Regions from separate parts of the Kitasatospora viridis genome, predicted to be linked through region 3. Evidence: riboswitches for the same ligand, from Rfam matches in the RefSeq annotation. Region 3 holds a riboswitch; each other region holds the start of a gene.
What was found. Region 3 has a riboswitch for cyclic di-AMP ahead of FHX73_RS21290 (C40 family peptidase). Riboswitches for the same ligand answer to the same signal wherever they lie in the genome.

Region 1: another riboswitch for cyclic di-AMP. It lies ahead of FHX73_RS11705 (M23 family metallopeptidase); the one in region 3 lies ahead of FHX73_RS21290 (C40 family peptidase).
Region 2: another riboswitch for cyclic di-AMP. It lies ahead of FHX73_RS46740 (aggregation-promoting factor C-terminal-like domain-containing protein); the one in region 3 lies ahead of FHX73_RS21290 (C40 family peptidase).

The regions. Positions count from the first base shown of each region.
Region 1 is NZ_VIWT01000001.1:2,642,871-2,652,313, reverse strand. It holds gene FHX73_RS11730 (RNA polymerase sigma-70 factor) at 1-565, shown strand, start outside; gene FHX73_RS11725 (hypothetical protein) at 585-803, opposite strand; gene FHX73_RS11720 (TetR/AcrR family transcriptional regulator) at 930-1,529, opposite strand; gene FHX73_RS11715 (alpha/beta fold hydrolase) at 1,529-2,353, opposite strand; gene FHX73_RS11710 (YiaA/YiaB family inner membrane protein) at 2,422-2,709, opposite strand; cyclic di-AMP (ydaO/yuaA leader) riboswitch at 2,874-3,029, shown strand; gene FHX73_RS11705 (M23 family metallopeptidase) at 3,040-3,948, shown strand; gene FHX73_RS11700 (hypothetical protein) at 3,953-4,861, opposite strand; gene FHX73_RS11695 (GNAT family N-acetyltransferase) at 4,905-5,489, shown strand; gene FHX73_RS11690 (sensor domain-containing protein) at 5,555-6,232, shown strand; gene FHX73_RS11685 (hypothetical protein) at 6,279-6,692, opposite strand; gene FHX73_RS11680 (hypothetical protein) at 6,877-7,611, shown strand; gene FHX73_RS11675 (TNT domain-containing protein) at 7,612-8,262, shown strand; gene FHX73_RS11670 (hypothetical protein) at 8,275-9,327, opposite strand.
Region 2 is NZ_VIWT01000003.1:701,068-710,510, forward strand. It holds gene FHX73_RS33765 (LysM peptidoglycan-binding domain-containing protein) at 1-197, opposite strand, end outside; gene FHX73_RS33770 (pyridoxine/pyridoxamine 5'-phosphate oxidase) at 672-1,346, opposite strand; gene FHX73_RS33775 (pseudouridine synthase) at 1,350-2,273, opposite strand; gene FHX73_RS33780 (serine hydrolase domain-containing protein) at 2,519-3,907, shown strand; cyclic di-AMP (ydaO/yuaA leader) riboswitch at 4,134-4,296, shown strand; gene FHX73_RS46740 (aggregation-promoting factor C-terminal-like domain-containing protein) at 4,300-5,205, shown strand; gene FHX73_RS33790 (MarR family winged helix-turn-helix transcriptional regulator) at 5,323-5,745, opposite strand; gene FHX73_RS33795 (LLM class flavin-dependent oxidoreductase) at 5,881-6,765, shown strand; gene FHX73_RS33800 (methylated-DNA--[protein]-cysteine S-methyltransferase) at 6,782-7,288, opposite strand; gene FHX73_RS33805 (hypothetical protein) at 7,576-8,316, shown strand; gene FHX73_RS33810 (hypothetical protein) at 8,414-8,737, shown strand; gene FHX73_RS33815 (PPOX class F420-dependent oxidoreductase) at 8,777-9,202, opposite strand; gene FHX73_RS33820 (hypothetical protein) at 9,297-9,443, shown strand, end outside.
Region 3 is NZ_VIWT01000001.1:4,714,308-4,723,750, forward strand. It holds gene FHX73_RS21260 (aminotransferase class V-fold PLP-dependent enzyme) at 1-450, shown strand, start outside; gene FHX73_RS21265 (Lrp/AsnC family transcriptional regulator) at 467-748, opposite strand; gene FHX73_RS21270 (rhomboid family intramembrane serine protease) at 745-1,554, opposite strand; gene FHX73_RS21275 (hypothetical protein) at 1,733-1,981, shown strand; gene FHX73_RS21280 (NYN domain-containing protein) at 2,096-3,526, shown strand; gene FHX73_RS21285 (C40 family peptidase) at 3,713-4,738, shown strand; cyclic di-AMP (ydaO/yuaA leader) riboswitch at 5,035-5,182, shown strand; gene FHX73_RS21290 (C40 family peptidase) at 5,187-6,311, shown strand; gene FHX73_RS21295 (C40 family peptidase) at 6,549-7,622, shown strand; gene FHX73_RS21300 (hypothetical protein) at 7,700-8,839, shown strand; gene FHX73_RS21305 (glycosyltransferase 87 family protein) at 8,859-9,443, opposite strand, start outside.

The DNA of each region.
Region 1 (9,443 bases), 2.1 Mb from region 3:
GCTGCGCGAGGTGTTCGGCTTCGGCTTCGACGAGGTGGCCGGGGCGGTGGGCCGCTCCGAGCCGGCCTGCCGCCAGCTGGTGGTGCGGGCCCGGCGGCACATGGCCGAGGGGCGCACCCGGTTCGAGGCCGACCGCAGGGAGCGGGCGGAACTGGCCGCGCGGTTCTTCCGGGCGCTCAGCGAGGGCGACCTGGACGGGCTGCGCGGACTGCTCGCCGCCGACGTCTCGCTGGCCGGCGACGGCGGCGGCAAGGCCCCGCAGCTGGCCAGGGCGGTGCTGGGCGCGGACAAGGTGGCCCGACTGCTCGCCGCCGTGTACCCCGGGCTGCTGGCCCTCGGGGTCAGCTGCGAGCCGCGGCCGGTCAACGGCCAGCCCGGCGCGATCTTCCGCGACCGCGAGGGCGCGGTGCTGAACGTCATGGTGCTGGAGGTGCTGGACGGTCAGGTCCAGGGAGTGCGGCTGGTGGTCAACCCGGACAAGCTCGGCCACCTCGGCCCGGTGGCGGACCCCTGGGTGCTGCACGAGGAGCTGCGCAGGTCCCGGCAGGGCGGGGCGGGCAGCTGAGGGGGCGTCAGCCGCGGGCCTACTGGCCGTCCACCTCGCCGTAGCCCGGCTGCGGCCGGGCCGGCACGGTGGCGAGCGAGCGCAGGCCGCGGACGACCGCCAGCCCGCGGCGGACGGCGGCCCAGCCGGTGGGCTGCGCGGGGGCCGGCTCGGCGCGGAGCACCGGGGCGGCCGGCGCGGGCACCGGGCGGGTGCGCGGTGCCGGGATCACGGCGTCGGCGGTGCTGGGCTGCGTCATGGCCCCTCCAATGGTCCTCAGGGTGAGTGGGACTTTAGTCCTGTCCGATCCGCAGACCATCAGACCAGGGGATGATTTGAACCCGATGAACCACCCCGTCCCGGTTGCTACCCCCTGACAGGCCGCTCACTCCGCCCGTCGGGCCGGTCCGCCGGCCGTGGGCCAGCCGCGCAGCCCGCCGGTGAGCAGCCCGATCATCCGCTCCTGGGTCACCGCCAGGTCCTCGCCGAGCTGGAAGGCGCCGCCGATGGCCAGCGAGGCGAAGCCGTGCGCCAGGCTGCGCACCGTGCGGGCCGCGTGCACCGCCTCGGCGTCGGTGATCCCGTAGCCGGCCAGCACCTGGAAGATCGTCCCGACCAGCCGGCCGCCCTCGGTGGTCAGCCGCTCGTCGTCGTCGGCCGACGGGGCCTGCGGCAGGGCCGCGTACCGGCGCGGGAAGGCCAGCGCGTAGGCGTGGTAGGCCCGCAGCAGGGCCTGCACCGCGTCCTCGCCGTCCAGCCCGGCGACCGCGCCGGTCAACTGGTCGGCCAGGTCGCCGGTGACCCGCACCGCGACCAGCCGGCGCAGTCCGGCCAGGCCGCCGGGCACGTGCTTGTAGAGCGAGGGGGCGGCCACGCCGGCCCGGGCGGCCACCGCCGCCAGGGTCAGCTCGCCCGGCCCCTGCTCGTCGATCAGCGCGAGCGCGTGGTCGACCACGACGTCGGGGGTGAGTCCGGCGCGGGGCATCAGGCGGCCACCTCGGCGAGGAACGGGAGCAGCGCGTCGGCGGTGGCCCGCGGGGCCTGTGCCATGGGGTAGTGGCCGGCGCCGTCGATCATCACCTTGCGGGCGTTCAGCGCGGCGGCCTGACGGTCCGCCAGCTCCTCCGGCTTGGGGAAGTCGGGGTCCTTGCTGCCCATCACCACCAGGGCCGGGCAGCGCACCCCGGCGCTCCAGCCGATCGGGGCGGAGTCGCCGCGGACGTAGCCGCGGGTGGCGGTCTTGCGGCCCGGGGTGCGCAGCGCGGCCTCCAGGCCGGCGTTGTAGGCGCGGATCTCGGGGGTGGGGCCGCCGGGGTAGGCCAGCTTGTTCAGGTAGTAGCCCCAGACCTTGGGGAAGGCGAGCAGGGCCGTGCCGAGGCCCCAGCCGAGCGCCTTGGTGAAGGCACCGGCCGGCTGCTCGGCGAAGGCGTCCAGCAGCACGATGCCGGCCACCCGCTCGGGCGCGTCGGCGGCGACCCGGATCACGGTGGCGCCGGTGTAGGAGCTGCCGACCAGCACGGCCCGCTCGACGCCCAGGTGGTCGAGGAGCGCCAGGGCGTCGCCGGCCAGCGCGGTCGGGCTGTAGTCGTCCCAGGCGATCGAGGACTCGCCGAAGCCGCGCAGGTCCATGGTGATCACCCGGTGGCCGGCGGCGGTGAGCAGCGGGACGAGGTGGCGGTAGGCGGCCCGGGAGTCGAGCATCCCGGGCAGCAGCAGGACCGGGGTGCCGGCTCCCTCCGTGTCGTCGTAGGCGAGGGTGCCGCCGGCGAGCTTCAGGTACCGGGTCTGCGGAGCGAGGGTGCTGTTCACGGCTGCCTCCGAGGGGCTCTGCGCTGGTCGGCGTCCTGCCGACACCCACAAAGCTATGGCTAATAGCCTTAGCCGTCAACCCGGAACGGATCGTGCTCCGCCAGCAGCTTCTCCAGCCGGGCCTGGTCGACCCGGTTCACCACCTCCCCCACCTCCTGTCTGTCCCGGATCACCTTGGCCAGGGTGAACGCGGAGGTGACGGTGTAGAGCAGCCCGAGCGCGAGGAAGGCCCGCGTCCAGGTGCTGACCGGCAGGTAGGCGATCCCGATCGCGAGGCCGCCGCCGGCCAGCGCGAAGGAGAGGATCGCCTGCACGTAGTAGGCGGAGGTGGTCCGGGGCTGCACCGATGAAGTCATGCCTGAAGGATCGCCAACTCCGCTTCCGGGCACATGAGTACGCGTACTCAGGTCGGCACCCAGGGTGAGAGTGGAGTCGCCTCGGGAGAGTGGCTTGGAATCAGGGGCTCGTGGGATTAACGTTTGATAACGCAGCGCGGTCGGCAACGCCGTCCCCGACGGCACCGTGCGCGTCGCCTAATCCGCCGGCCTGCGAGAACGCAGGCCGGGGGAGCCGGGGAACCACGTTCCTTGGGGTGAATCGGGCCTTCACCGGCCCGTAGGAGACCTTCCTGCTCCGAACCCGTCAGCTAACCCGGTAGGCGCGAGGGAAGGAAAGGAGCGCCACCCGTGGCGTTGACGCACACCCCGGCCGGCCGCGGCGCCGTGCTCGACCCCACCGACGCGCCCCGTCGGATGCCCAAGCAGACCCGCACCAGCGCCCCGGTGCTCGGCGTCACCGCGATGGCCGCCGCGCTCGGCGCCACCACCGGGCTGACCGCCGCCGCAGCGGCCGCCGAACCCGCCGCCCCGGCGCCCGCCGTGACCGCGCCGGACACCGACCCGGGGCTGGCCCTGGCCGCCCGGATCCAGCAGCAGGCCGAACCGGCCCAGTCCGAGGCCCAGCAGACGGCGCAGCAGCCGACGGTGCGGCAGGAGACGGCGCGCCAGGAGGCCGAGCAGGCCGCCCGCGCGGAGGCGGCCCGCGAGGCCGCCCGGCTGGAGGCCGCGCACGAGGCCGCCGCCAAGCGCGCCGCCCAGCAGGCCGCCGCCGAGCACGTCGCGGCCCAGCAGGCCGTGGAGCAGGCCGCCGCGCAGCAGTCCGCCGTGGAGCAGGCCGCCGCCGAACCGGCCGCCGTCGAGCCGACCGGGACCGGCAGCACCGTGCTCCCGATCGCCGACCGCCCGATCGACCCGCCCGTGGCCACCCCGTGGGAGGGGCTGCGCACCGGCGTCGACTTCTCCGCCCCCGTCAACACCCCGGTGCGGGCCGTGGCCGGTGGCACCGTCAGCTCGGCCGGCTGGTCCGGCCGCTACGGCTACCGGGTGATCCAGACCCTGCCCGACGGCACCGAGGTCTGGTACTGCCAGCTGTCCGCGATCACCGCCACGGCGGGCGAGCTCGCCCCGGGCGAGCCGCTCGGCCGGGTCGGCGCCACCGGCAGCGGCACCACCGTGGCGCGGCTGCACCTGGAGGTCCGTCCGGGCGGCGGCGCGCCGGTCGACGCGGCGGCCTGGTTCCAGTCCCGCGGGGTCTAGGAGTTCACCCCTCCTCGGGGGCCGGCCAGTCGCCGATGTCCGGCAGCTCCACCAGGCCGCGCTTGACGATGTAGTGGTCCACCTCGGCGGCCCCCGGCTCCGGGGCGAGGTCCTGGTACTCCGTCAGCAGCAGCTCCGGCAGCCCGGGCACGGTCCACTCGCCGAGCAGCCGCAGCGCCTCCGCCTGCACCGCCGCCTCGAACTGCGGGAAGTCGCCGGACAGCTCGGCCGGCATCGGCAGGCCGAGCGCGTTCAGCCCGGCCAGGTTGCGGTAGCTGCGCTGCATCAGCCGGTTCTCCACCAGCAGCCGGGCGCCGTCGGTGGCCATGCCGATGGAGAGCAGCACGCCCTCGGTCCAGCCGTCCGTGCCCTCCGGCTGGTCCAGCCCCTCGATCCCGGCCAGCACCGCGACCTGGTCGTGCGGCTCCAGCTCGCGGTAGCCGTCCAGCCAGGACCGCACCGCGGCGGGGTCGGCGGTGTCCACCCCGGCCCCGCGCAGCAGCAGCGCGTACAGCCGGGGCCAGGTCAGCAGGTGCGGCTGGCGCAGCAGTCCGGCCAGCAGCTCGCCCTGCCACTCGGCCTCCGCGCGCAGCCGCTCGTGCCGCTTGGCGTTGAGCCGCTTGGCCGCCCGCTGGTGTTCGAGCAGCAGCAGCACGGCGGCGCCGTAGGCCAGCGGGTCCTGGTCCGGCGCCGGCTGCACGTAGAGGTGGATCCTTTCGTACAGCAGTTCCTGGAGGAGGGGGGAGGTGAGCTCCGGGAAGCCGTCGTGCAGCCGGGCGTCACCCAGTTCGAGCAGTGTGAGGACCGCGTTCAGCGGCCCCTCGGGCACCGGGTCCAGACCCTGTTCCTCGGCCCAACGCAGCAGCTCAGCGGTGTGCGGCCGGGGGGTGAGCCGCAGGTCCTCGTCGTCCATGACCGGTACGGTAACCGGTTCGCGGCGCACTACCGTACGTGCCATGCACCCCGTCCTGCTGACCGGGCCACGGCTGACCGTCCGTGAGTTCCACCACGTGGAGCGCGACATCGACGCGCTGCACGCGATCTTCGGCGATCCGCTGGCCGCCCGCTACCTGCCCTTCGAACCCCGGGACCGGGAGGACTGCGCCGACCAGGTGGCGCTCTACCTGGACGAGTCGGAGAAGGACCCGCGCACCGTCTACCGGCTCGCCGTCACGCTCACCGCCGACGGCGAGGACGCGGTGCCGCTGGGCAACGCGGTGCTCGGCGTCGAGGGCGCCGCGGAGCAGCGCCAGGCGTTCATCGGCTACGCGCTGCGCCGGGACGCCTGGGGCCTCGGGTACGCCACCGAGATCGCCCGGCTGCTCTGCGGCTTCGGCTTCGGCGAGCTCGGCCTGCACCGGCTGGCCGCCCGGCTCGACCCGGAGAACCTGGCCTCGGCCCGGGTGCTGCGCAAGGTCGGCTTCCAGCTGGAGGGCCGGATCCGGGACGACCTGTACCTGCGCGGCCGCTGGCACGACGCGCTGCAGTACTCGCTGCTGGAGCACGAGTGGCCGTCCGCCGCGGACCGGGCGGGGGGTTAACCCCACCCCGGGTCCGCCGGACAGCAGGATTTCCCGGGTCGGCCCCGCCCGGCAGGCTTGGGCACATGACGACGACCTTCGCCCAGGTCGGGCCGGCCGACCGCCCCGCCCGCTCCGCCTCCTTCCTCGGCCGGATCGGCCGCGAGTACGGCTACGTGGCCGGCTCGCTGTTCACCGGCATCCTCGGCTTCTGCTGGTCCGTCACCCTCTTCGCGGCCGGGCTCGGCACCCTGCCGACCATGCTGGGCATGCCGGTGCTGGCCCTGCTGCTCAGCGGCTGCCGCGGCCTGGCCGCGCTGGAGCGCGCCCGGGTGGGCGCCCTGCTCGGCGAGGAACTGCCCGCCCCGGCCCCGGTGCGCCGCTCCCGGGCCGGCTTCTGGGGCGCGGCGGTGGACCGGCTGGCGGACGGCGCCGGCTGGCGCGCCTTCGCCCACGAGCTGCTGATGTTCCCCTGGCGGGTGTTCAGCTTCGTGCTGAGCACGGTGCTCTACGCGGTGGGCCTGGCGATGGCCGCGCTGCCCGCCTACAACTGGGTGTTCAAGACCTACGTCGGCTGGCCGGGCTACCGGATCTTCGACTACTACGACAGCCACCACGTGCACCACACCTACTACGTGTCCTCGTCCTGGCAGCTGATCGGCGCCTCGCTGGCCGGGGTGCTGGTCCTGCTGCTGGCCGTCGGCACCACCCGGGTGCTGACCGGCGTCTCCCGCTCGGCCGCCCGGCTGCTGGCGGCCGGCTGACCCAGCCGATCGACCGTCACCAGCTGCCCCGACCGCCGAGCGGCCGTCAGGGCAGCTGCTGGTGGTTGATCAGGTAGCCGCCGGCCACCTGGGCGCAGTTCGCCCGCCAGCCGATCGGCAGGTCGGCCGCGAGGTCGTGCATCACGGTGAGGCTGTTCGCGTCGGCGGCGCCGCCGTGCTGGAGCAGGGACAGGGTCACCTGGATCTCGTCGGTCAGGCTCTCGTCGGAGTCCAGGCAGCGGTTGGAGAGGGTGCTGAAGGCGTCGTCGTACTGCTGCGGGCTGCCCACCCCGGCCAGCTGGGCGTGCAGGTCCTGCAGCCGCAGCCACTCGCCGCGGGGCAGCGCGGTGATCACGATCGGCGCGGGCCGCGGCGGGTGCTGGGTGGCCACGCCGACCGCCGTGACGGCGGCCACCACGGCCACCAGCACGACCGCTCCGGCCGTTCCCCGTCGCGACACGGCGACCCCCCTTCCGCTGCCCGGCGACCAGCCTGGCAGGCCGGCCCCGGATGCGCTCCGTCGTTTACGCAGCTGTGACCGCACAGTCTGGCGGACACCCGCACCCGGACGCCCCACCCGGACGCCCCCACCCGGCCGGCCCGCAGCGGATGCGCCGCTCCCGCGCGCGTGTTCGGCTGGCCGGGTGCTGATCACCTCGCGGCCGCTGGACGAGTACTGCGCCTTCTTCGGGCTGACCAGGGCTCAACTGGCGCTCCTGCCGGGGCCGGTGCTGGACTGCCCGGGCGGCGCGGCGGGACTGGTGGCGGAGGCCAGGGCGCTGGGCTGCCGGGTGGTGGCGGTCGACCCGGCGTACGCGCGGCCGACCGCGGAGCTGCTCGCCGAGGCCGAGCGGGCCCGCTCGGCGATGGCGGCCGCGATGCGGGCCCGGCCCGGGCAGTACCTGTCGGTCCGTCACCTGCCGCACCACAAGTACCTGCGCAGCTGGGACCGGGCCCGCGCGCTGTTCGCCGCCGACCGGGCGGCCCACCCGGGGGACTACCTGGCCGCCGCGCTGCCCCGGCTCCCGTTCGCCGACGGGGTGTTCGCGCTCACCCTGAGCTCCTACCTGCTCTTCGCCTACCCGGACCGGTTCCCGCCGGCCGCCCAACTGGCCGCCCTGCTGGAGCTGGTCCGGGTCACCGCCCCCGACGGCGAGGTCCGGGTGCACCCGCTGCACGACGCCGAGAGCCGGCGCAGCCCGCACCTGCCCCGGCTGCGCCGGGAGCTGGGCGGGCGCGGGGTGCACAGCGAGCTGCGCACCGTGCGCGCCCCGGGGGACGGGCGGCGGCGCTACGTGCTGGTGCTGACCCGGGTCCGGTTTCGGCCAACTCCCGGAAAGACCGGAAGGCCAGAGTCCGTGACCGCTAGCGTCCGCTGAGTGACCATCACACTGACGAAGAGCAGCCGTCTGTTCGCCGCCGCGGTCGCGGCCGCCGCCCTCTGCACCGTCGCCGCCCCCGCCGCCCGGGCCGACACCCCGCCCGCCGACCAGTGCTCCACCGCCTTCCAGGCCGGCGACGCCCGGCTCGGCCCGGCGCAGCTGCCCAGCACCGGACGGGTCGGGGCCCAGCTGATCGGCTACGACCGCACCGGCGGGCTCGGCGACCAGGCCTTCCTGCAGCAGTACTACGACCCGGCGGCCGGCTCCTGGAAGTACCCGCCGCAGAACGGCTACCTGATCGGCCTGAACGACCAGCCGATCGAGATCGACCAGACCCTGCCGGTCGGCCAGGACATCGACCGCTACGGCTCCGAGTACGGGTCCTTCCTGGCCCCCGAGGGCACCCCGTACACCATGCGCGCGATACCGCCGCAGAGCCTGGACGGCACCCCGGCCGCCGGCTGCAACTACCACGACTACAAGGTGGTCAAGCCGTTCGCCGTGCACGGCGGGCCGATCGCCCCCTGGTTCGGCCAGCTCGGCTACGGCTGGCAGTACCAGCTGGACGCCACCCTGCTGCCGGGCGCGCCGAGCCGGATCAACGTCGGCTGGCTGGTCGCCAACGGCTACCTGGAGCGCCTCGTCTGACGCCCCGGCGGCTCAGACCCCCGACGGCCGCGGCGTCGGCACCTGACCGATCGCGTCCAGCTTGGCCAGGATCCGTTCCGCCACCCAGCGGCGGTCGGAGGCGTCCGGGATGCCGTCGGGGGCGAGCAGCTGGTTGACCACCGCGTTGCGCAGCCGCATCCGCTGGTCGCGGCCCAGCCGGTTGAGCATGCCGCGGGCCGCGAGCAGCGCGTGGTAGTGCTCGAAGGCGCTGCGCGGGTGCTCGACGTACTCCAGCACGCTCTCGAAGTCGCCCAGCAGCGGGTTGCCCTGGGTGAGCGCCAGGGCCTGCAGCCGCAGCCCCGGGTCGTCCGAGGCGAACAGCCCGCGCACCTCGTCCGGCCCGGCCGGGGAGTTCTTGGCGCCGGCCCGGATCTCGGCCATCTGGGCGGCGGCGGCCGTCGGCTGGGCCGGGGTGCCGGCCCGCGCGGTGAACTTGCCGAGCCGGCCCATCGCCTGCACCCGCAGGTCCTCCGCGCCCACCTCGTCGCCCTGGCGCTGCTGCTCCTGGGCGGTGGTGAACAGGTGCAGCGCGTCGCCGTCGGCCCGGGTCAGCGCGCCGGCCAGCATCAGCCGGGTGGCCAGCCAGCCGCCGAGGAAGCCCAGGATCAGGAAGTAGAGCACCAGCGCGACCGCGAACGGGGTGGCGTCCTGCCGGCCGCCGAGCGCGGGGGAGAGCGAGTGGCCGAGCTGGCGGGCGCCGTGCCAGAGGCTGCCGAGCTGGGTCAGGCCGACGCCGAGCAGCAGCTTGGTGAGCCAGTCGGAGACCTGCTCCAGGTTGGTGTTGGCAGTGTACTGGCCGCTCTGCGCGGGCGCGGCGGCCGCGTTGGACCCGAGCACGTGCGGGATGCCGAACAGGAAGCCGATCAGCGCACCGACCACGGTGGTGGCGCAGGAGATCATCACCCCGGCGCCGAGCGCGCTCACCGGGTGCGGCGCGGCGGTGGTGTAGAGCAGCAGGCCGAGGAACCCGAGCCCGATCAATGTGCCGACGGCGACCGCCTGCCGGCGTCGCGCCAGCCCGTCCAGACCCAGCTGCCCCGCCATCCGCCCGCTCCCCGCTCGCTCCGGTCCGCTCCAGACGGCACGAACTGTAGCGCCAGCTCACCCGTTCGCGCGTCCGTCAGGCGGGTGAATGCCGAAGCCCCCGGCGCCTCGCCTTG
Region 2 (9,443 bases), on a different contig from region 3:
TTGCCGGTGCTCTCGCACTGGGCGACGGCGTTCCACGTGGAGGTGGAGGCGGCGGAGGCCGTGGTGGCCGTCACGAGGCCCGCCACCGGCAGGGCGGCGATGACGCCACCCATGACCGCCATGCGGACCCGGTTGCGCTTCTTCGGGGTCTCGGTGGCGGCGGCGGTGGTGGCGGTGTTCTCGTTACGGAAAGTCAATTCTGTCCCTCTCGACAAGGTCCCAGGGGCCGCACGGAACCAAGGTCAGGTGAGTGACTGGGTTCCTGGGCCGCATCCGGTGGACGGAGCGTGACGTGTCTGACGCCCTGCTCCGTCCCGGCGCACCCGCTCCGGACCACGTGTTCCGCGGTCGGGCTCTCGGGTGATCCCGGGTAGCGCTTGCTGCGCTGAGATCGAAGTTAGGGAACCGGCTGCCCGATATCAACCATTTCGGGATCGCCGCAGGCCAGCGGCCGTTACCCGCGGAAACCTGCGGGGCAAAACGGACTAAAACCACCGAAAACTCGGCAAATCACGGCGGCCTCCTGGGGTCCGGTGTGACCGAGGCCACCGGCCGCGGAGGCCGCGCGCTCGACGCAGCGTCAGGGTGTGGCGCCGTGCCGTCACATTTCGACCCGCCAGTGGCCCGGGCCACACGCCGACCGCCCGCTACGGCCGACGGTCCGCGCCGGCTCACGGCCAGAGCAGCTCCCGCCGCCACCCCTCGCCCGCCCGCCGGTAGGCCAGCCGCTGGTGCCGGCGGTCGAAGGAGCCCTGCCAGAACTCCACCTCCACCGCCCGCACCCCGTACTGCCGGTACTCGGCCACCACCAGCTCCGGTTGCCCGGCCAGCTCCCGGTCCGCCTCCCGCCAGGCCCGGTCGAACCGCTCCGGCCCGGCCAGCGGCTCGCTCTGCCGCCCGACCAGCGCCGCCGTCCGGCTCTTCGGGCTCAGCTCCCGGAAGGCCGCGGCCGTCCGCTCGACCGGCGCCGCCTCGACCGTGCCCCGCACCCGCACCTGGCGGCCCAGGGCCGGCCAGTAGAAGGTGAGCGCCGCCCGCGGGTCGGCGGCCAGCTGCCGGCCCTTGGGGCTGCGGGCGTCCGCGTGGAACCACCAGAGGCCGGGCTCCGGATCCAGCTCGCGCAGCGCGACGACCCGCCCGTCCGGCGCACCGTCCAGCCCGGTGGTGGCCAGCACGGCGGTCTGCGCGTCCGGCACCCCGTCGCGCAGCGCGCCGATCAGCCAGTCGGCGAACAGCTCGCCGGGCCCGTCCGGCACCGCCGCGGTGTCGAAGGCCGGCGGCAGCTCGCGCGCCATCGCCGGGTGGGCGTACAGCAGCTCCCGCAGTTCGCTGCGCCGGTCCGTCATCGCTCACGCCTCCCAGGCGCTCAGGGTGCGGCGCGAGCGCAGGCTCAGCTCGCGGCCGGTGATCGGGTCGGTGAAGTCCAGGCCGACGGCCAGCAGCTGCAGCGGTGCGGAGAAGTCGTCCGGCACGGTGGCCGGCAGCACCTGCGGGTAGATCGGGTCGTTGGTGATCGGCACGCCGAGCGAGCACATGTGCAGCCGCAGCTGGTGGGTGCGCCCGGTGTGCGGCAGCAGCCGGTAGAGGGCCAGGTCGCCGCGCCGCTCCAGCAGCTCGACCTCGCTGACCGCGTTCACCTCGCCCGGCTCCTCCCACGCCGCCAGCTCGCCGGGCACCTTGACCATCCGGCTGCGCACGGTGACCGGCAGCTCCAGGTCGGCCCGGTAGGGCGCGACGGCCCGGTACTCCTTGCGCACCAGCCGGTCCCGGAAGAGCGTCTGGTAGGCGCCGCGGGCCGCCGGGTCGGCGACGAACATCACCAGTCCGGCGGTCAGCCGGTCCAGCCGGTGCGCGGGCACCAGCGCGGGCAGGTCCAGCTCGTCGCGCAGCCGGGAGAGCGCCGTCTCCACCACGTGGCTGCCGCGCGGCATGGTGGCCAGGAAGTGCGGCTTGTCCAGCACCACCAGCCGCTCGTCGCGGTGCAGCACGTCGAGCGGGAACGGCACCGGCACCTCGGGCGGCAGGTCGCGGTGGAACCAGACGCTGGTGCCGGGCCGGTAGGGGGTGCGGGCGTCGATCGGGCCGTCGGTGGCGACGATCTCGCCGCCGCGCACCATCTCGTCCAGCCGCTCGCCGAGCCGCGCGGGCAGCCGGTGCGCCAGGTACTCGGCGACGGTGGCCCACTCGCCGTCCAGCGGCAGCCGCATCCGCACCGGGTCCACCCCGCGGCGTTGCGGCAGGGGGGCGGGGGTGGGCGTGCCGCGGCGTCTCATGGGAGCTGACCCTAGCCAGCCACGCGCCCCCCGCGCACACCAGTAGGTGTCCGGGACCTCGGGTCTTGCGGGCCGCGGCGGCCTTCCGCGGGCCTCGGCGACCCCGACACGCGCGGCGCCGACCGCCGTCGCCCGCGCCCCCCACGGGCCGGGTCGGACCGTGAGCCGCATATTGCCGGGCCATCGCGGCCCGGTCCGGGTAAGGTCGAACGTCGGCCACCCCACAGCTGCGAATGCGAGGTCAGATGCCGGATGTGTCGGACGAGTTGCCGTCCCTGGAACTGCTGCCCCAGACCCGTCGGGCGCTCCTGCACCGGGTGGCCGTCGGTCAGGCGGACGGCCGGGCGCCGTCGCTGATCGGTGCCGTGCTGCGCGGCGGGCAGCTGGTGTGGTCCGGGGCCCGCAGCATGATCGAGGGTCACGCGCCCGATGCCAACGTGCAGTTCCGGATCGGTTCGATCACCAAGACCTTCACCGCGGTGCTGGTGCTGCGGCTGCGCGACGAGGGCCTGCTCGACCTGGCCGACCCGCTGGAGCAGCACCTGCCGGGCACCGCGGCCGGCCGGGCGACGGTGCGGGAACTGCTCGGCCACTCGGCCGGGCTCACCGCTGAACCGCCCGGACCCTGGTGGGAGCGGGCCCACTGGGCGGCCCGGCCCGAGCCCGGCGAGCTGCTGGAGGAGCAGCCGTTCCGCTATCCGGCGGGCGAGCGGTTCCGCTACTCCAACCCGGGCTACGCGCTGCTCGGCGCGCTGGTGGAGCGGCTGCGCGGGGAGCCCTGGGCGGAGGTGCTGCGCCAGGAGCTGCTGGAGCCGCTGGGCATGACCCGCACCACGCTGCTGCCGCAGGCCCCGCACGCCGGCGGTTTCGCGGTGCACCCGTGGGCGGACGTGATGATGCCCGAGCCGCTCACCGACACCGGGCCGATGGCGCCGGCCGGGCAACTCTGGTCCACCGCCGCCGACTTGATCCGGTTCGCCGCGTTCCTGTGCGGCGGGAACGAGAAGGTGCTCGCGCCGGAGACGCTGGCCGAGATGCGCCGCCCGGCGGTCGCGCCGGAGGGCGACTGGACCAGTTGCTACGGGCTCGGCCTGCAGCTGCGCCGGGAGCACGGGCGGCTGCTCTTCGGCCACGCGGGTTCGGTGCCCGGCTTCCTGGCGGGCCTGTGGGTCTGCGAGGAGGAGGACGTGGCGGCGGTCGCGCTGACCAACACCACGTCAGGTGCCGCCGCCGGCACGGTCGCCGCCGACCTGGTGCGGATCGTCGCCGAGCAGGAGCCGCGGTTCCCCGAGCCCTGGCGGCCCGTCATCGAGGTGGCGCCGGAGCTGCTGGCGGCGACCGGGCCGTGGTTCTGGGGGCCGGCGCCGCTCACCCTGCACCTGCTCTCCTGCGGGGAGCTGGAGCTGCGGGAGGCGGGCCGGGCGGGCGGCCGGACCAGGTTCCAGCGCGAGGCGGACGGCAGCTGGACGGCGCAGGACGGCTACTTCGCCGGCGAGCCGCTGCGGATGGTGCCGGCCGTCGACGGCTCGCTCTCGCACCTCGACCTGGGCGGCCTGGTGCTGACCCGGCAGCCGTACGGTCCGGCCGGGGTGGTCCCCGGCGGGCTGGACCCGAAGGGCTGGCACCTGGGCTGAACCGGGCGGGCCGCGGGGGCCCGATCCGTGGGGTCCCGTGGGGCCCGTGCGGCACGGGGTCGTCCGGTCCGGACGGCCCCGTTCGGCTTCCCGTCGAGCCCCCCGGCCGAACATGAGACACCTCACATCCGCTTGTGATAGGACCTTCGGCCTGTTTACGGTGCATCTCGTTCGTCTCCACACGAACCTCGCTCTCCGGAACGCCGAGCCCTGCTGCCGGAACGAGTGAGCACGTGCACCAGCACCGCAGCAGGGGCGGGGGAACCACAGGTAAGTCGCCCGGTCCGGATCCGTCCGGACGGGGCTTGGGGTGAAGCCGCGCTCAGCGCGGCCGGGCAACTCCAGCCCGAATCCGACAGCTCACCTCGTAGGCGTGGGAGAGGAAACGCACGATGTCCGTCAACGGTCGTCCCACCCTGCCCAGCCGCGCCGCCATGAAGCGCGCGGTCGCCGTCGCCGTCCTCGCCGGTGTCGGCGCCGGTCTGCCGCTGATCGCCGCCGGTGGCGCCAGCGCCGCCACCCCCGAGCACCGCGCGCCGCAGCACCACTCGGTGCAGCAGCACCACCACGCCGCCCAGCACGCCGCCCCGGTGCAGCAGGCCGCCGCGCCGGTGCGCACCGCCCCGCAGGCCGCCCCGGTGGCCCAGCAGCAGGCCGCCCCCGCGTCCTACACCGTCGTCTCCGGCGACACCCTGTCCAAGATCGCCACCTCGCACAGCGTGCAGGGCGGCTGGCAGTCGCTGTTCGAGCTGAACAAGTCGGTGCTGCCGCACGGCCCGAACATGATCTTCCCCGGCCAGCACCTGTCGCTGGGTGGCCACCAGCAGGCCGCCGCCCCGGCGGTGCAGCAGCAGAGCGCCCCGGTGCAGCAGCAGTCCGCGCCCGCCACGGACTCGTCCAGCTCCGCCAACTCCGCCGGCTCCGACAACTCGGGCAACTCCGGCGGCGGCTCCTCGCAGCAGTCGGCCCCGGCCGCCCAGACCGCCGTGACCGCCTCGACCGACTCCTCGGCGGGCTCGCTGCAGGCGCTGGCCGCGTCCATCGTCCCGGCCGACCAGCTGGCCTCCTTCGACCAGATCATCAGCCACGAGAGCGGCTGGAGCGTCACCGCGACCAACCCGAGCTCCGGCGCCTACGGCCTGCCGCAGGCCCTGCCCGGCAACAAGATGGCCTCGGCCGGCGCCGACTGGCAGACCAACCCGGCGACCCAGATCAAGTGGGCGCTGCAGTACATGAACGACACCTACGGCAGCCCGAACGCCGCCTGGGCGTTCTGGCAGACCCACTCGGCGTACTGATCCCGGTGATCGCCGACCGCTGAACCCCGTTCGGCCCGTGGCCGCCCGGTCCGACATCGTCGTCGGACCGGGCGGCCACGGCGCGTTCGGGGCACGGTTGCCGGGGCTGACCCGGCGTCAGTCCGCCTCGCCGTAGCGGACCAGGTGGCGGGCCAGGTCGGCGAGGTCGGCGTCGCTCCACCCGGTGAACCGCTCGGTGAAGGACTGCCGCCGCACCTCGTAGGCCTCCCGCAGGAGCACCAGCCCGGCCTCGCTGGGCCGCAGGATCTGGCCCCGGTGGTCCTCCGGGTCGACCTCGCGGCTGACCAGCCCGAGCTTCTCCAGGGCGCTCACCTGCCGGCTCACCGTCGACTTGTCGAGCAGGAAGTGGGCGGCGAGGTCGGCCGCCCGGCAGCCGCCGCGCTCGTTCATCAGGTCGAGCATGCTGTACATCACCAGGGTCAGCCCCGGGTGCATCTGCGAGGCCTTGTGCCGGGCCCGGCGGGCGAACGCGGTCAGCTCGCGCTGGATGGTCTCGATCGAGGCGTCTCGGCCGGACAACGACGTCTCCTTGGTCACGGGGATTTCAGTTGCATAGTACAACATGAATGGTGCCTAACGGAGCGTGAGCCAACGTCTAGGGTGGCCGGGAACGGATCGTACTGCGCGGCGGAGGGCGGACGGATGCAACTGGGCGTGTCACTGGAGCCCCCGCGCTGGCGGGCCCACGGGGGCGGGGCGGTGCTGCAGACCGCACTGCGGGCCGAGCAGCTCGGCCTCGACTACCTGCTGATGTCCGACCACCTGCTGGCCAGCGAGGGCGGCGCCAACCTCGACCCGCTGATCACGCTCGCCGCGGTGGCCGGCGCGACCGCCCGGATCCGGCTGGCCACCAGCATCCTGGCCCTGCCCTACCGCCACCCCCTGGTGGTCGCCCAGCAGGCCGCCGCCCTGGACGTGATCTCCGGCGGCCGGTTCACCCTCGGCGTCGGCACCGGCTGGGACCCGGCGGAGTTCGCCGCGCTCGGGCTGGAGGTGCGCCACCGCGGCGCCCGCACCGACGAGGCGCTGGAGCTGCTGCGCGCGCTCTGGTCCGGCCCGCCGGTCACCCACACCGGCCGGTTCACCAGCTTCGACGGGGTGGTCCCGGCAACCGCCCCACGGGCGAAGGGCGGCCCGGACATCTGGATCGGCGGTCAGAGCGACGCCGCGCTGCGCCGCGCCCTGCGGTTCGGCGACGGCTGGCACGGCGGCGTCAGCACGCCCGAGCAGGTGCGCGAGGTGCGCGAGCGGCTCGCCCGGTTCGGCGAGGAGTTCTACCGCGACCCGGGCGAGCTGACCCTCTCCACCGTCTGCTTCGTCGTCCCGCCCGGCTTCGAGCCCGAGGTGCCGCTGCCCGGCGAGCCCCTCGGCGGCCCCGGCGCGAGCAGCGGCCAGCTGTTGGACGCGCTCGGGCGGCTCGGCGAGGCCGGGCTGTCGATGGTCTCGCTCTGGCTGCCGCTCGGACCGCTGCGGCTGGTCGAGGCGCTGGAGTGGGTGGCGAACGACCTGCTGGAGCCGCTGCGCCGCCGGTTCGGCTGAGTCGGGCCGGGCCGACTCAGCCGAGCGCGCCCTCGCGGGTGAGCAGGTACTCCTTGCGCTCCAGCCCGCCCGCGTAGCCGGTGAGCGCGCCGGTCGAGCCGACGATCCGGTGGCAGGGCCGGACGATCAGCAGCGGGTTCGCCCCGATCGCCATGCCCACCGCCCGCACGGCCGCGCGGGGCGCGCCGATCTGCTCGGCGAGCTTGCCGTAGCTGGTGGTCGCGCCGTACGGGACGGTGTCGACCGCCGCCCAGACCCGCTGCTGGAACTCGGTGCCGGTGGCGCGCAGCTCGATCTCGAACTCCTCGCGCTCCCCGGCGAAGTACTGCGCCAGCTGTTCGGCGACGGCCGCGAACGCCGCCGGGTCCTCGGTCCAGTCCGGCCCGACGGTGGCGGCGCGCTTCTGGCCGGTCATCGAGAGCGAGTGCAGCAGCAGGCCGCCGGGCGCGGTCGCGGAGCGCTCGCCGACCAGCAGCAGCGGACCGATCGGGCTGTCGACGGTGGTGTGGACGGTGCTGGTCACGGCGGGTGCTGCCTCTCTGCGGACGGTTTCGCTACCCCTCCACTCTGCCGGGTCGGCGCAGGGCGGACCGGCGGATTTCGGACCTGGCGTTGGACCCGGCGTTGGACCTGACGTTGGACCTGACGGTGGCCGGGCCCCGCGGGCGGTGTTCCTCACATCCGTCCGCATCCGCCCGCAGATCATTTTGTCTGCCCGCTTTGAGCCAGTACGGTCGATTCAGAGTTCAAATTCGAACCACTTTCCACCAGCCACACGGGAAGCCCAGGAAGCCGAGGAACAGGACCGACATGCCCAAGCGCCCCAACGCCAAGCAGCCCGCCGAGCCGATCGGCGACCGCCGCGCCAAGGCCGCCGCCGCCCGCCAGGCCGAGCTGCGGGTCGAGCGGCGCCGCCGGCTGCTGGTCCGCTCCGCGATCGGCGCGCTCGCGCTCGCCGTGGTCGGCGGCGTCACCGCCGTCGCGGCCACCCGGCACGAGGGCTCCACCGGCAGCGGCACCGCCGCCGCGATGCCGGCCCACCCCCGCACCACCGCCGACGGCCGCACCACCCCCGGCCCGTGGGACACCCCGGCCGACCCCGCGAGCGCCGTCGCCGCGGCCGGGCTGCCGATGCTGGACTCCGAGGGCACCGTCGAACACATCCACGCCCACCTGGACGTCTACGTCGCCGGCACTCAGGTCACCGTCCCCGCGCTGATCGGCATCGACGAGAGCGCCCAGCGGATCAGTCCGCTGCACACCCACGACACCAGCGGCGTGATCCACATCGAGTCGCCGGTGCAGACGGACTTCACCCTCGGTCAGTTCATGACGGAGTGGCAGGTCTCGCTCTCCGCCGACCACCTGGGCGGCAACACCGCGGGCGGCGACCACACCCTGACGGCGTACGTGAACGGGAAGCCGGTCAGCGGTGACCCGGCCGCGATCGTGCTGCACGCCCACGACGAGATCGCCCTGGTCTACGGCACGGCGGCGGAGAACGCCCAGCTGACCGTCCCCGGCAGCTACTCCTTCGCGGCCGGGCTCTGACGCACCGTCGCCCGGGCCATCGCGGGGCCCGGGCGCCGCGACGGTCTGACACCTGGTCATCACCTGGTTGTCACACCCGCCGCCTACTGTGTGAAACGTGATCACCACGACCACGCCCCTGCCGCTGGCCCTGCCCGCCGACCTGATCGCCCTCCAGCACGCGCTGCTGGCGGCCGACCGGGTGGTCGGCGACTTCGCGCTGGCCGTGCGGGACCGGCGGCGGGCCGCCTTCCCCGAGCCGCACCAGGCGGTCCAGCGGTGCACCTGGAACGGGGCCGAGCAGGCGGAGTTCGACGCCCGCTGGGCCGCCTACGAGCAGGCGGGCGCGGCGCTGCGGGCGCACCCCGTGCTGGTCCGGGCCCGGGTGCTGGGCATCGAGCCGCGGGTGCTCCAGGCGCTGCGGCGCGCGGCGCTCAATTAGGGCGTGACCCGAAAGGCACGCCCTGACCCACCCGGGCGTTCAGTCGGCGGCCACCGCGGCCTTGGGGCTGACCCCGCGGCCGAGGGTGCGGGTCACCGCGATCTCGATCACCACGCGCTCCGGGTTCGGCCGGGGCGTGCGGTAGCGCTCGGCGTAGCGGCGCTCGGCGTCCGCCACCTCGGCCGGCTCGTCGCGCAGCACGGCCCGCCCCTCCAGCGTCCCCCAGCGCCCGCCGTCCACCTGACAGAGCGACACCAGCGCACCGGCCGCACCGGCCGCCGCGACGTTGCGCGCCTTGCGGCTGCCGGCGCTGGTGATCACCCGCGCGATGCCGGTCTCCGGGTCGAAGGTCGCGCCGACCGGCACCACGTGCGGCGTGCCGTCGGGGCGCAGGGTGGTGAGGGTGCAGATGTGGCGCTCGGTCCAGAACGCGAGGAACTCAGGCGTGAGGGAGAGGGCGGTCATGAGGGCACCCTAGTTCAACGGTCACCGGCGCCCGCCCGCTAGGCTCGCGCCCGCCCGAACGACCGGGGCGGCCAGAGCGGGGAAGGACCGACGGATGATCGAGATGCACACCGTGCTGGAGGTCTACGAGCCCGACGGCTTCACGTTCTGGCCGGTCGCCGCGGTGGACCGCTACGGGTACCTGCGCCTGCACGGGGGGATGACGCCCGCCGAGGTCGGGCTCGCCGTGCAGCGGATCGCC
Region 3 (9,443 bases):
GCGCTGCGCGAGCGCGAGGAACTGCTGATCGAGCGGCTCACCGAGGGCCTGGCCGCCGTGCCCGAGGTGCGGGTGCTCAGCCTGTTCGGCGCCGACGCCGCCCGGGTCGGCGTGCTCTCCTTCGTGGTGCGGGGCTGGAACAGCTCGCACTTCTCGGCGGCGCTCTCCGCCGAGTACGGCATCGGCGTGCGGGACGGGCTGTTCTGCGCGCACCCGCTGGTGCGCACGCTGCTCGGTTCCGAGGACACCGCCCCGTCCGAGTGCGGCGCGCCGGAGCCCTCGCTGCCGGGGGAGCGCAGCCTGAACGCGATCCGGGTCAGCTTCGGCGCCGGCACGCCGCTGGAGCACGTGGACCGGTTCCTGGCCGCGGTGCGCGAGCTGGTCACCGACGGGGCGCGCTGGAACTACCGCAACGAGGGCGGCCGTTGCGTGGCGGACACCCGCCGCTGAGCGGGGCCGGGCCCGGTCAGCCGTCCAGGCCGATCGAGAACGCCGCCTCCAGGTCGTGCTGGGAGTAGGTGCGGAAGGAGATGTGGGTCTCCGTCGAGGTGACGCCGGGGACCTTGTTGAGCCGGGCCGGGATCACCTCGGCCAGGTCGTCGTGATGGCGCACCCGGACCATCGCGATCAGGTCGTACCCGCCGGTGACCGAGTACACCTCGCTCACGCCGTCGATCGCGGCGATGGCCTCGGCGATCTCGGGGATCCGGTCGACGCTGGTCTTGACGAGCACGATGGCAGTGATCACGAGGAGGCTCCTGGATTGGGGACGGGATCAGGGTATCCGGCCCGCCTGGCACCCACCCAGAGGGCCAGGAAGCCGCCGGCGAAGCCGATCACGTGGGCCAGGTAGGCGACCCCGGGCCCGGCCTGCGGGGCCTGCGGCCGCATGGCCGGCGCCGACCACCACTGCACCGCGAACCAGAGCCCCAGCACCAGCCAGGCCGGGAACCGCAGCGGCAGGAAGAGCAGCACCGGCACCAGCGCGGTGACCCGGGCCCGCGGGTAGAGCCGCAGGTACCCGCCGAGCACCCCGGCGATCGCGCCCGAGGCGCCGACCAGCGGGCGCAGCGCGGCCGGCCCGGCGTGCGCGGTCAGCGCGTACCCGTAGACCGCCAGCAGGCCGGCCGCCAGGTAGAAGAGGAGGAACCGGGCGCGGCCGAGCCGCTGCTCCACCGCCGGGCCGAAGACCTGGAGGAAGAGCATGTTGCCCAGCAGGTGCAGCCAGCCGCCGTGCACGAAGAGCGCGGTGAGGGCCGAGAGCCACGGGCGCTTGCCGGGCGTGGCGAGCAGCGGGCAGCCGGGCAGCGGCGGCGCCGCGCCGGCCAGCCGATCGGCCGTCAGCGGACGGTCGGTCAGCAGCTCGGCCGGCACCGCGCCCCAGCGCTGCTGGTAGCGCTGGGCGGCGCAGGCCCGGTCGGCCGGCCGGCTGCCGTAGGCCGGGTCCAGCCCGCTCGGCCCGGCCAGGAAGACCAGGCAGTTGACCGCGATCAGCAGGTAGGTCACCAGCGGTGCGGGGCTGCGCAGCACCTGGCGGAACGGGCTCACGGACATGCGGCGATGCATTCCGCGCGGCGGTCGCGGCGACACCGGCCGGTCCGCCGGGCGGGTGAGGTGTCCAGCAGGTGGACATCTCACGGTTCGGCGCCCGGGGGCGGATAAGCAGCCCATAAGGTGGGGGCCTGGCCGGCACCAGGGCCGGACCAGGAGCCGCCGAGAGGACCCGATTCCCATGACCGCCGTCCCCCTGCCCACGGCCGAGACCCGCTGGCGCTGCACGCTCTGCGGGAACCTGACCCGGTTCGACGTGACCCGGTCCTCGCGGGCCGTCGAGTTCATCCACCTGGACCTGGCCGGCGAGCCCAAGGTGGAGGAGCGCGAGGTGCTCAGCGAGACCGTCGAGTCGGTGCGCTGCCGCTGGTGCAACGCGGTCGACCAGGTCGAGCTGGTGTCCCGCCCGGGAGCGGGCGAAGAGGGCTGACCCGGACCGCCGCGGAGCGAGGGGTTCCGTACGTGGTGTCCGCCCAGGTGCCGCGCACGAGACAATTGTTCCGAGCGGTGTGTCAGCAGACCAGGGATCGGAGCCGAGGACGCGATGGAAGCAGCGAGTCAGGCCGCCGAGCCCGGAGTCGATGAAGCGGTCGACGACGTGGCCGACCACGCGGTCCGCGAAGCGGCGGCCGCGGCGTCCGGCGAGCCCGACGGGCAGCCGGCCGCCGAGCAGTTGGACCGGCCGCTGCCCGAGGGCGTCCGGCGCCGGGTGATCGGCCTGGCCGCCGACGCGCTCGGCGGCCTGCCGCTCGGCGACCTGCCCGCCACCCTGCGCCCGTACGCCAAGTTCACCCCCGTCCGCCGGGCCCGCTACGCCGGCACCGCGCTGGCCGCCGCGCTGGAGGCCGACCCGGTCTTCCGCTCCCGGATAGCGGACCGGCTGCGGGCCGGCCAGCCCGACCTGGTCGGCGCGCTGGAGGCCGGCCAGGTGCCCGGCGCGGCGGAGCCGCTGGACGTGGCCGCCGCCGCCTACCTGCTGCGCAGCAAGGGCTGGACCCGGCTGGTGGCGGAGGCCGGCGAGGAGGCCGAGCGCTCCGAGGTGGCGGACGCCGCCGCCGAGTCGGCCCGGCTGGTGGAGAAGCTCCAGGAGGAGCTGGCCGCCACCCGGGCCGCCGCCCGCGGCGACCTGGAGCGCCAGCGGGCCGAGGGCGAGCACGCCCGGCGGGAGTTGGAGTCGCTGCGCAAGAAGGTGCGCAGCCTGGAGGCGGACACCAAGCGGGCCCAGGCGCAGAGCCGCAAGCTGCAGGGCGAGCTGGACGCGGCCCGGGCCGCGGGGGCGGCCGAGAAGGCGGCGGCGGAGGCCGAGGGCCGGCGGCTGCGGCACCGGGTGACCGAGCTGGAGGGCGCGCTGGAGTCCGGGCGCCGCTCGGCCCGGGAGGGGCGCAGCGTGGCCGACATGCGGCTGCGGCTGCTGCTGGACACCGTGCTGCAGTCGGCCCAGGGCCTGCAGCGCGAGCTGGCCCTGCCGGTCACCCAGCTGCACCCGGCCGACCTGGTGGACGCGGTGGAGCCCGGCTCGGCCTCGCCGCACGACGTGGCCCGGCGCGGCCTGGCCGAGGACGACCCGGCGCTGCTGGACCAGCTGCTGGCGATCCCTCAGGTGCACCTGGTGGTGGACGGCTACAACGTCACCAAGACCGGCTACCCGACGCTGCCGCTGGAGCAGCAGCGGCTGCGGCTGCTCGGCGGGCTGGCGATGCTGGCGCAGCGCACCCAGGCGGAGGTGACCTGCGTCTTCGACGGGCAGGACCTGGACGTGCCGGTGATCATGGCGCCGCCGCGCGGGGTGCGGGTGCGGTTCAGCCGGACCGGGCAGACCGCCGACGAGCTGATCCGCCAGCTGGTCCGGGCCGAGCCGCAGGGCCGCCCGGTGGTGGTGGTCTCGGCCGACCGCGAGGTGGCCGACGGAGTGCGCAAGGCCGGGGCGCGCCCGGTCGCCTCGACCCTGCTGCTCAACCGGCTGGCCCGCAGCTGACGGACGGTCGGGCCGGTGCGCCACCCGTGGTGCGGTGAAGGGACGGTGAAATCCGTTCCACCGAAGGGTGTGCGTCCACCGGAGGGAGTGGCGTAGCGATGTGATGTTCAGTAGGGTCCGGCGTCAAACCTATTTTTCCGGTCACTCATCCGATCGGGTGAGACCGGCAGAAGAAGGAGCGCTCCCTTGGCGTCCCACCGCCGTCCGAAGCAGCCGAGCCGTGCACGGGTCGCCGTGCTCACCGCCGCTGCGGCCACCGCGGTCGCCATCTCGTCGCAGACCGGCGCCTGGGCCGACCCCAAGCCCTCGCTCGACGACGTCAAGGCGCAGGTCGACGGCCTCAACCAGCAGGCCGAGGCGGCCTCGGAGCAGTACGACGGCGCCAAGGAGCGCGGCGACCAGCTCCGCCAGCAGGCCTCCCAGCTGCAGGACGAGGTGGCCCGCACCCAGCAGCAGGTGACGGACCTGCAGACCGGGCTCGGCTCGGTGGCCGCGGACCAGTACCGCAACGGCGGCATCGACCCCTCGGTGCAGCTGATGCTGAACTCCAACCCGCAGACCTACCTCGACGAGACCTCCAGCATGCAGGTCGCCACCGACACCGAGACCGACGCGCTCAAGTCGCTCACCGGTGAGCAGCGCAAGCTGGACCAGGAGAAGAAGGAAGCCGCGGACACCCTGGCCGAGCTGGACCGCTCGACCCAGGAGCTGAACCAGGCCAAGCAGGACGTGCAGACCAAGCTGGCCGCCGCGCAGAAGCTGCTCAACTCGCTGAGCGCCGCCGACCGGGCCCAGCTGGCCGCCCAGGACCGTGCCTCGCGCAGCGACGTGCGCCCGCCGCTCAACCTGCCGCCGGCCGCCGGCTACGCGGGCAACGCGGTGGCCGCCGCGCTCTCCCGGCTCGGCGACAGCTACGTCTGGGGCGCCACCGGCTCCACCACCTTCGACTGCTCGGGCCTGATGCAGTGGTCCTACTCGCAGGCCGGCGTCTCGCTGCCGCGCACCTCGCAGGAGCAGGCCACCGTCGGCACCGCGGTGCCGAGCCTGGCCCAGGCCCAGCCGGGCGACCTGGTGATCTACGGCGCCGACGCGCACCACGTGGGCATGTACATCGGCAACGGCCAGGTGGTGCACGCCCCGCACACCGGTGACGTGGTGCGGATCGCCCAGGCCACCTCGATCGGCCCGATCAACACCATCCGCCGGGTCTGACCCGCCGTCGCCGCCGCTGGCCGGTCCCGCCGCTGAGGGCCGGTCAGCTCGTCCGGCGCCCCGCCGTGTGAACCGCGCCACCCGTGCGTGGACGACCTGATCACCCGTCGGTGAGGGTCATATCACGCACGGTCAAAGTTGGACCTTTCTTCCGACAAAGATTTGAACAGATCACGGATCTGTCACTAGGGTCGGCACTCGGACCACCGCGATGGCGCTCACCCGACCCGGGTGGCAGTGGGGGTCACCGCCGAGTCTGGAAGGCAGCACGGACAGTTGACTGTCCGGGGGGAACCCCTGCGGGGGCGCTGCGGACCGGAGCCGGGGAACCACGTTCCTCCGGGGTGAATCGGCGCCAGGTCGGCCGTCAGGCCGTGAGGCGTCGTAGGGCAACTTCCAGCCCGAACCCGTCAGCTCACCCGGTAGGCGGTCTAGGGAAGAAGGATTCGTGGCGTCCCATCGTCGTCCCAAGCCCGTCGGCCGTACCCGCGCGTCGATCCTGACCGCCGCTGCCGCGACCGCCGTCGCCCTCTCCACCCAGACCAGCGCGCACGCCGACCCGGCGCCCACCCTGGACCAGGTGAAGACCCAGGTCGACGACCTGAACCAGAAGGCCGAGGCGGCCGACCAGGCCTACGTCGGCGCGCAGGAGAAGCAGCAGACGCTGCAGCAGCAGGCGAGCCAGCTGCAGGACCAGGTGGCCCGGCAGCAGGACCAGGTGACGAACCTGCAGAACGGCCTGGCCGGCATGGCCGCCGACCAGTACGCGAACGGCGGGATATCCCCGACCGTCCAGCTGATGCTCAACTCGCACCCGGACACCTTCCTGAACCAGGTCGGCTCCATCAACGAGCTGAACAGCACGCAGAGCGCCACCCTCAAGGACCTCCAGCAGGAACAGCGCAAGCTGGACCAGGACAAGACGGAGACCACCGCCAAGCTGGCCGAGCTGGACGCCACCACCACCCAGCTGAAGGCCACCAAGGACGACGCGCAGGCCAAGCTGAAGGCCGCTCAGGACCTGCTGAACTCGCTGACCGAGCAGCAGCGCCAGGCGATCGCCGCCCAGGAGGCGCAGGCCGCCGCCAAGGCCCAGGCCGCCGCCCAGCAGGCCGCCGCGCAGGCCCAGAGCGCCGCCTCGCAGCAGCAGGCCGCCTCCCGGGGCAGCGGGCGCACCGACCTCGGCTCGACCGGCACGCCGTCCACGATCTCCGCGGGCAACTCGCACGCCGCCGCCGCGATCGCCGCCGCCGTCTCCAAGCTCGGCTCGCCGTACGTCTACGGCGCCACCGGCCCGAGCACCTTCGACTGCTCCGGCCTGATGCAGTGGGCCTACGCGCAGGCCGGCGTCTCGCTGCCGCGCACCTCGCAGGAGCAGGCCTCGGCCGGCACCAACATCGGCACCGACATCTCCAAGGCCCAGCCCGGTGACCTGATCATCTTCTTCGCCGACGAGTCGCACGTCGGCATGTACGTCGGCGGCGGGCAGATCATCCACGCCCCGCACACCGGCGCGGTGGTCCGCTACGAGTCCGCCACGGTGATGCAGATCGCGGCCATCGTGCGCCCCTGACGCACCACCCGACGCACCGTCGCGCAGCGCCCGACGCACCGTCGCGCAGCGCCCGACGCATCGTCAAGGAACGGCCCGGCCCCCGACTGGGGAGCCGGGCCGTTCCCGTTCTGATGTCCGATTAGGGGTCAAATATTCGTATCGGTAGGGGTTTGGACTCGTCCGTCCCGACTCGCTAACGTCGGCGCTGACCGACCGCTCTTGGTCGGTCCAGCAGCCGATTGGAGCCGTCAGCCGATGGCGATGCCGCAACGCCCGGTACTCCCGGGCCGTACCTCCCAGCAGGGCCCCAGGCGGCTCGCCCGGGTGCTGGCGGTCACCGCCGCCGCGACCACCGCGCTGGCGATAACGGCCGGCACCCCGGCCCAGGCGGCGCCCGGCGGCCGACCCGACAAGAACGAGGTCAAGGCCCAGGTCGACCAGCTCTACACGGAGGCCGAGCAGGCCGGCGAGCGCTCCACCGCCGCCGAGGAGGACGCCAAGCGGCTGCAGACCGAGGCCACCTCGCTGCAGGGCGAGGTGGCCCGGCAGCAGGACGCGCTGAACACCATGCGCACCGGCCTGTCCGGCCTGGCCGCCGCCCAGTACCGGGCCGGCGGGATGGACCCCGCGGTCCAGCTGATGCTCTCCAGCGACCCCGACGGCTACCTGGCCCGGGCCCGCACCCTGGCCCAGCTCGGCGAGGAGCGGGCCGACTCGCTGCGGGCCGTCCAGCAGCAGCAGCGCCGGTTGGACCAGCGGCGGGCCGAGGCCACCGGCAAGCTGGCCGAGCTGGAGGCGGTGCGCACCGCGCTGGCCCGGAGCAAACAGGAGGTGCAAGCCAAACTCCGCGCCGCCCAGGCGCTGCTGAACACCCTGACCGCCGCCGAGCAGGCCCAGCTGGCCGCCCAGGACGCCCGGGAGGCCGAGCAGCGGGCCACCCGCGGCACCGACCGGGTCGACCTGGGCAGCCTGCCGCCCTCCTCGGACCGGGCCGCCGTCGCGGTGGCCGCCGCGCTGAGCAGGCTCGGCTCGCCGTACGTGTACGGAGCCACCGGACCCGGTACCTTCGACTGCTCCGGTCTGATGTACTGGAGCTGGCGGCAGGCGGGAGTGACCCTGCCGCGCACCTCGCAGGCGCAGGCGTTCGGGGGGCAGCGGATCAGCCTGGCGCAGGCTCGACCGGGAGACCTGGTGATCTTCTTCAACGACATGCACCACGTCGGCATGTACCTCGGCGGGGGCACGGTCATCCACGCCCCCTACCCGGGCGCCCGGGTGCGCTACGAGAGCGTCGCGGCGATGCCGGTCGCGGCGGTGGTGCGGCCCTGAGCGCGGACCCCCACGGCTGGGAGCGCTGGGCGGGGCTTCCCGTTGACGGACACCCCGGTACGGCGAGCCGCACCGGGGTGTCCCGGCGCACCGCCCTGCTCCTGGTGGCCGGGGCGCTGACCCAGCTCTCGCTGCCGCTCGCCACCGCCCCCGCGCCCACCGCCGGACCGGACGGCACCGGACCCACCGCCGACCGGCCGGCCGACGCGCTGGCCCGGCACGCCCAGGCGCTGCGCGACGGCCCGCTGGCCGCCCTGGAACTGGCCGAGCTGGCCTACCGCCCGCTCGGCCAGGACGCCACCGGACTCACCGCCGAGCTGAGCTACCGGCTGCGCGGCTACGACGACCACCCCGCACTGCTGCGCCGCCGGCTCACCCTGGCCGGCGGGGCGGTCACCGGCGAGACGGCCGCCCCGGGCAGCGCCGCCGCGCCCTGGGACCTCGGCCCGGTGCGGCCCGTCCGGGGCGTGCACTGCCTGGTGCTCGGACCGGCCGACCCGGCCGACGTGGCCGCGCTGGCCGCGGTCGGCGACCGCGCGGTGCCCGCCGTCGACGAGGTCTGGGGGAGCGCCTGGGCCGACCGGCTGGTGCTCCAGCTGCCCGCCACCGAGCCGCAGTTCGCCCAGCTGCTGGGCGTCGACCCGGGCGCCTACCAGGGCATAGCCGCCGTCACCAGCGCCGCGGCCGGGGCACCGGTGAACACCCCGGCGGACCGGGTGATGGTCAACCCGGACGCCTTCCGGCAGCTCAGCGCGATGGGCAAGCAGGTGGTGATCACCCACGAGAGCACCCACGTGGCGACCCGGGCGGACACCCACCCGTGGACCCCGCTCTGGCTCTCCGAGGGCGCGGCGGACTGGACCGGCTACCGGGGCACCGGCCGCACCGCCCGGCAGATCGCGCCGGAACTGGCCCAGGACGTGGCGGCCGGCAAGCTGCCCACCGCGCTGCCCGCCGACGCCGACTTCGCGGCCGGCTCGGACGGGATCGCCCAGGCCTACGAACTCGCCTGGCTGGCCTGCGACCTGATCGCCCAGCAGCACGGGCAGCAGGCGCTGGTGGACTTCTACCGGGCGGTCGGCGCGGCCGGCGCCGGGGCCGGCCGGGACCAGCAGCTGGACCGGGTGCTGCAGCGGCAGTTCGGCTACGGCCTGGCCCGGTTCACCGCCGACTGGATCGCCGAGGTGCGCAGCCGGTTGGAACCCACCGGGGCCTGAGCCCCGGGCGGGCACCCCGTCAGTCGTCCAGCAGGCTCTGCTCGTAGGCGATGCCCGGGCGGACCGGGTAGGACTGCGGCTCGGCGGCCGCCAGCACCTCGGTGTCCTCGGCCGGTTCGGGGCGCGGGCCCTGGGTGGACTGCCAGAGGCGGCGGCAGGACAGGATCGTGGTGGCCACCAGCAGCAGGTTGCGGGCCGTCAGGATGCCGACGCCGACCGGCTGGCTGGACGTCACGTCCGCGAAGAACATCGGGAACTCGCCGGTGGTCAGCGCGGTGCAGACCAGCACCATGATCGCGACCGGCTTCTGGTTGCTGCCGCGCACGGTCAGGCAGACCGCGGCCAGGCCGACCAGCCAGATCATGTACTGCGGGCTGATCACCCGGCTGGTCACGGTGAAGACCAGCAGCGCGGCCAGCGCGGCGTCGTAGAGCGTGCCGGGCTGCCAGCGGCGGGCCCGCACCCGCCAGTAGAGCAGCCAGCCGAAGCCGAGCAGGGTGGCGGCCATCGAGACCTTGGAGATCACCGTGACCCAGGGCCCGAGCAGCTCGACCGAGCCGTAGTTCATCGAGACCTGGCCGTGCCAGACCCCGAACATCCGGGC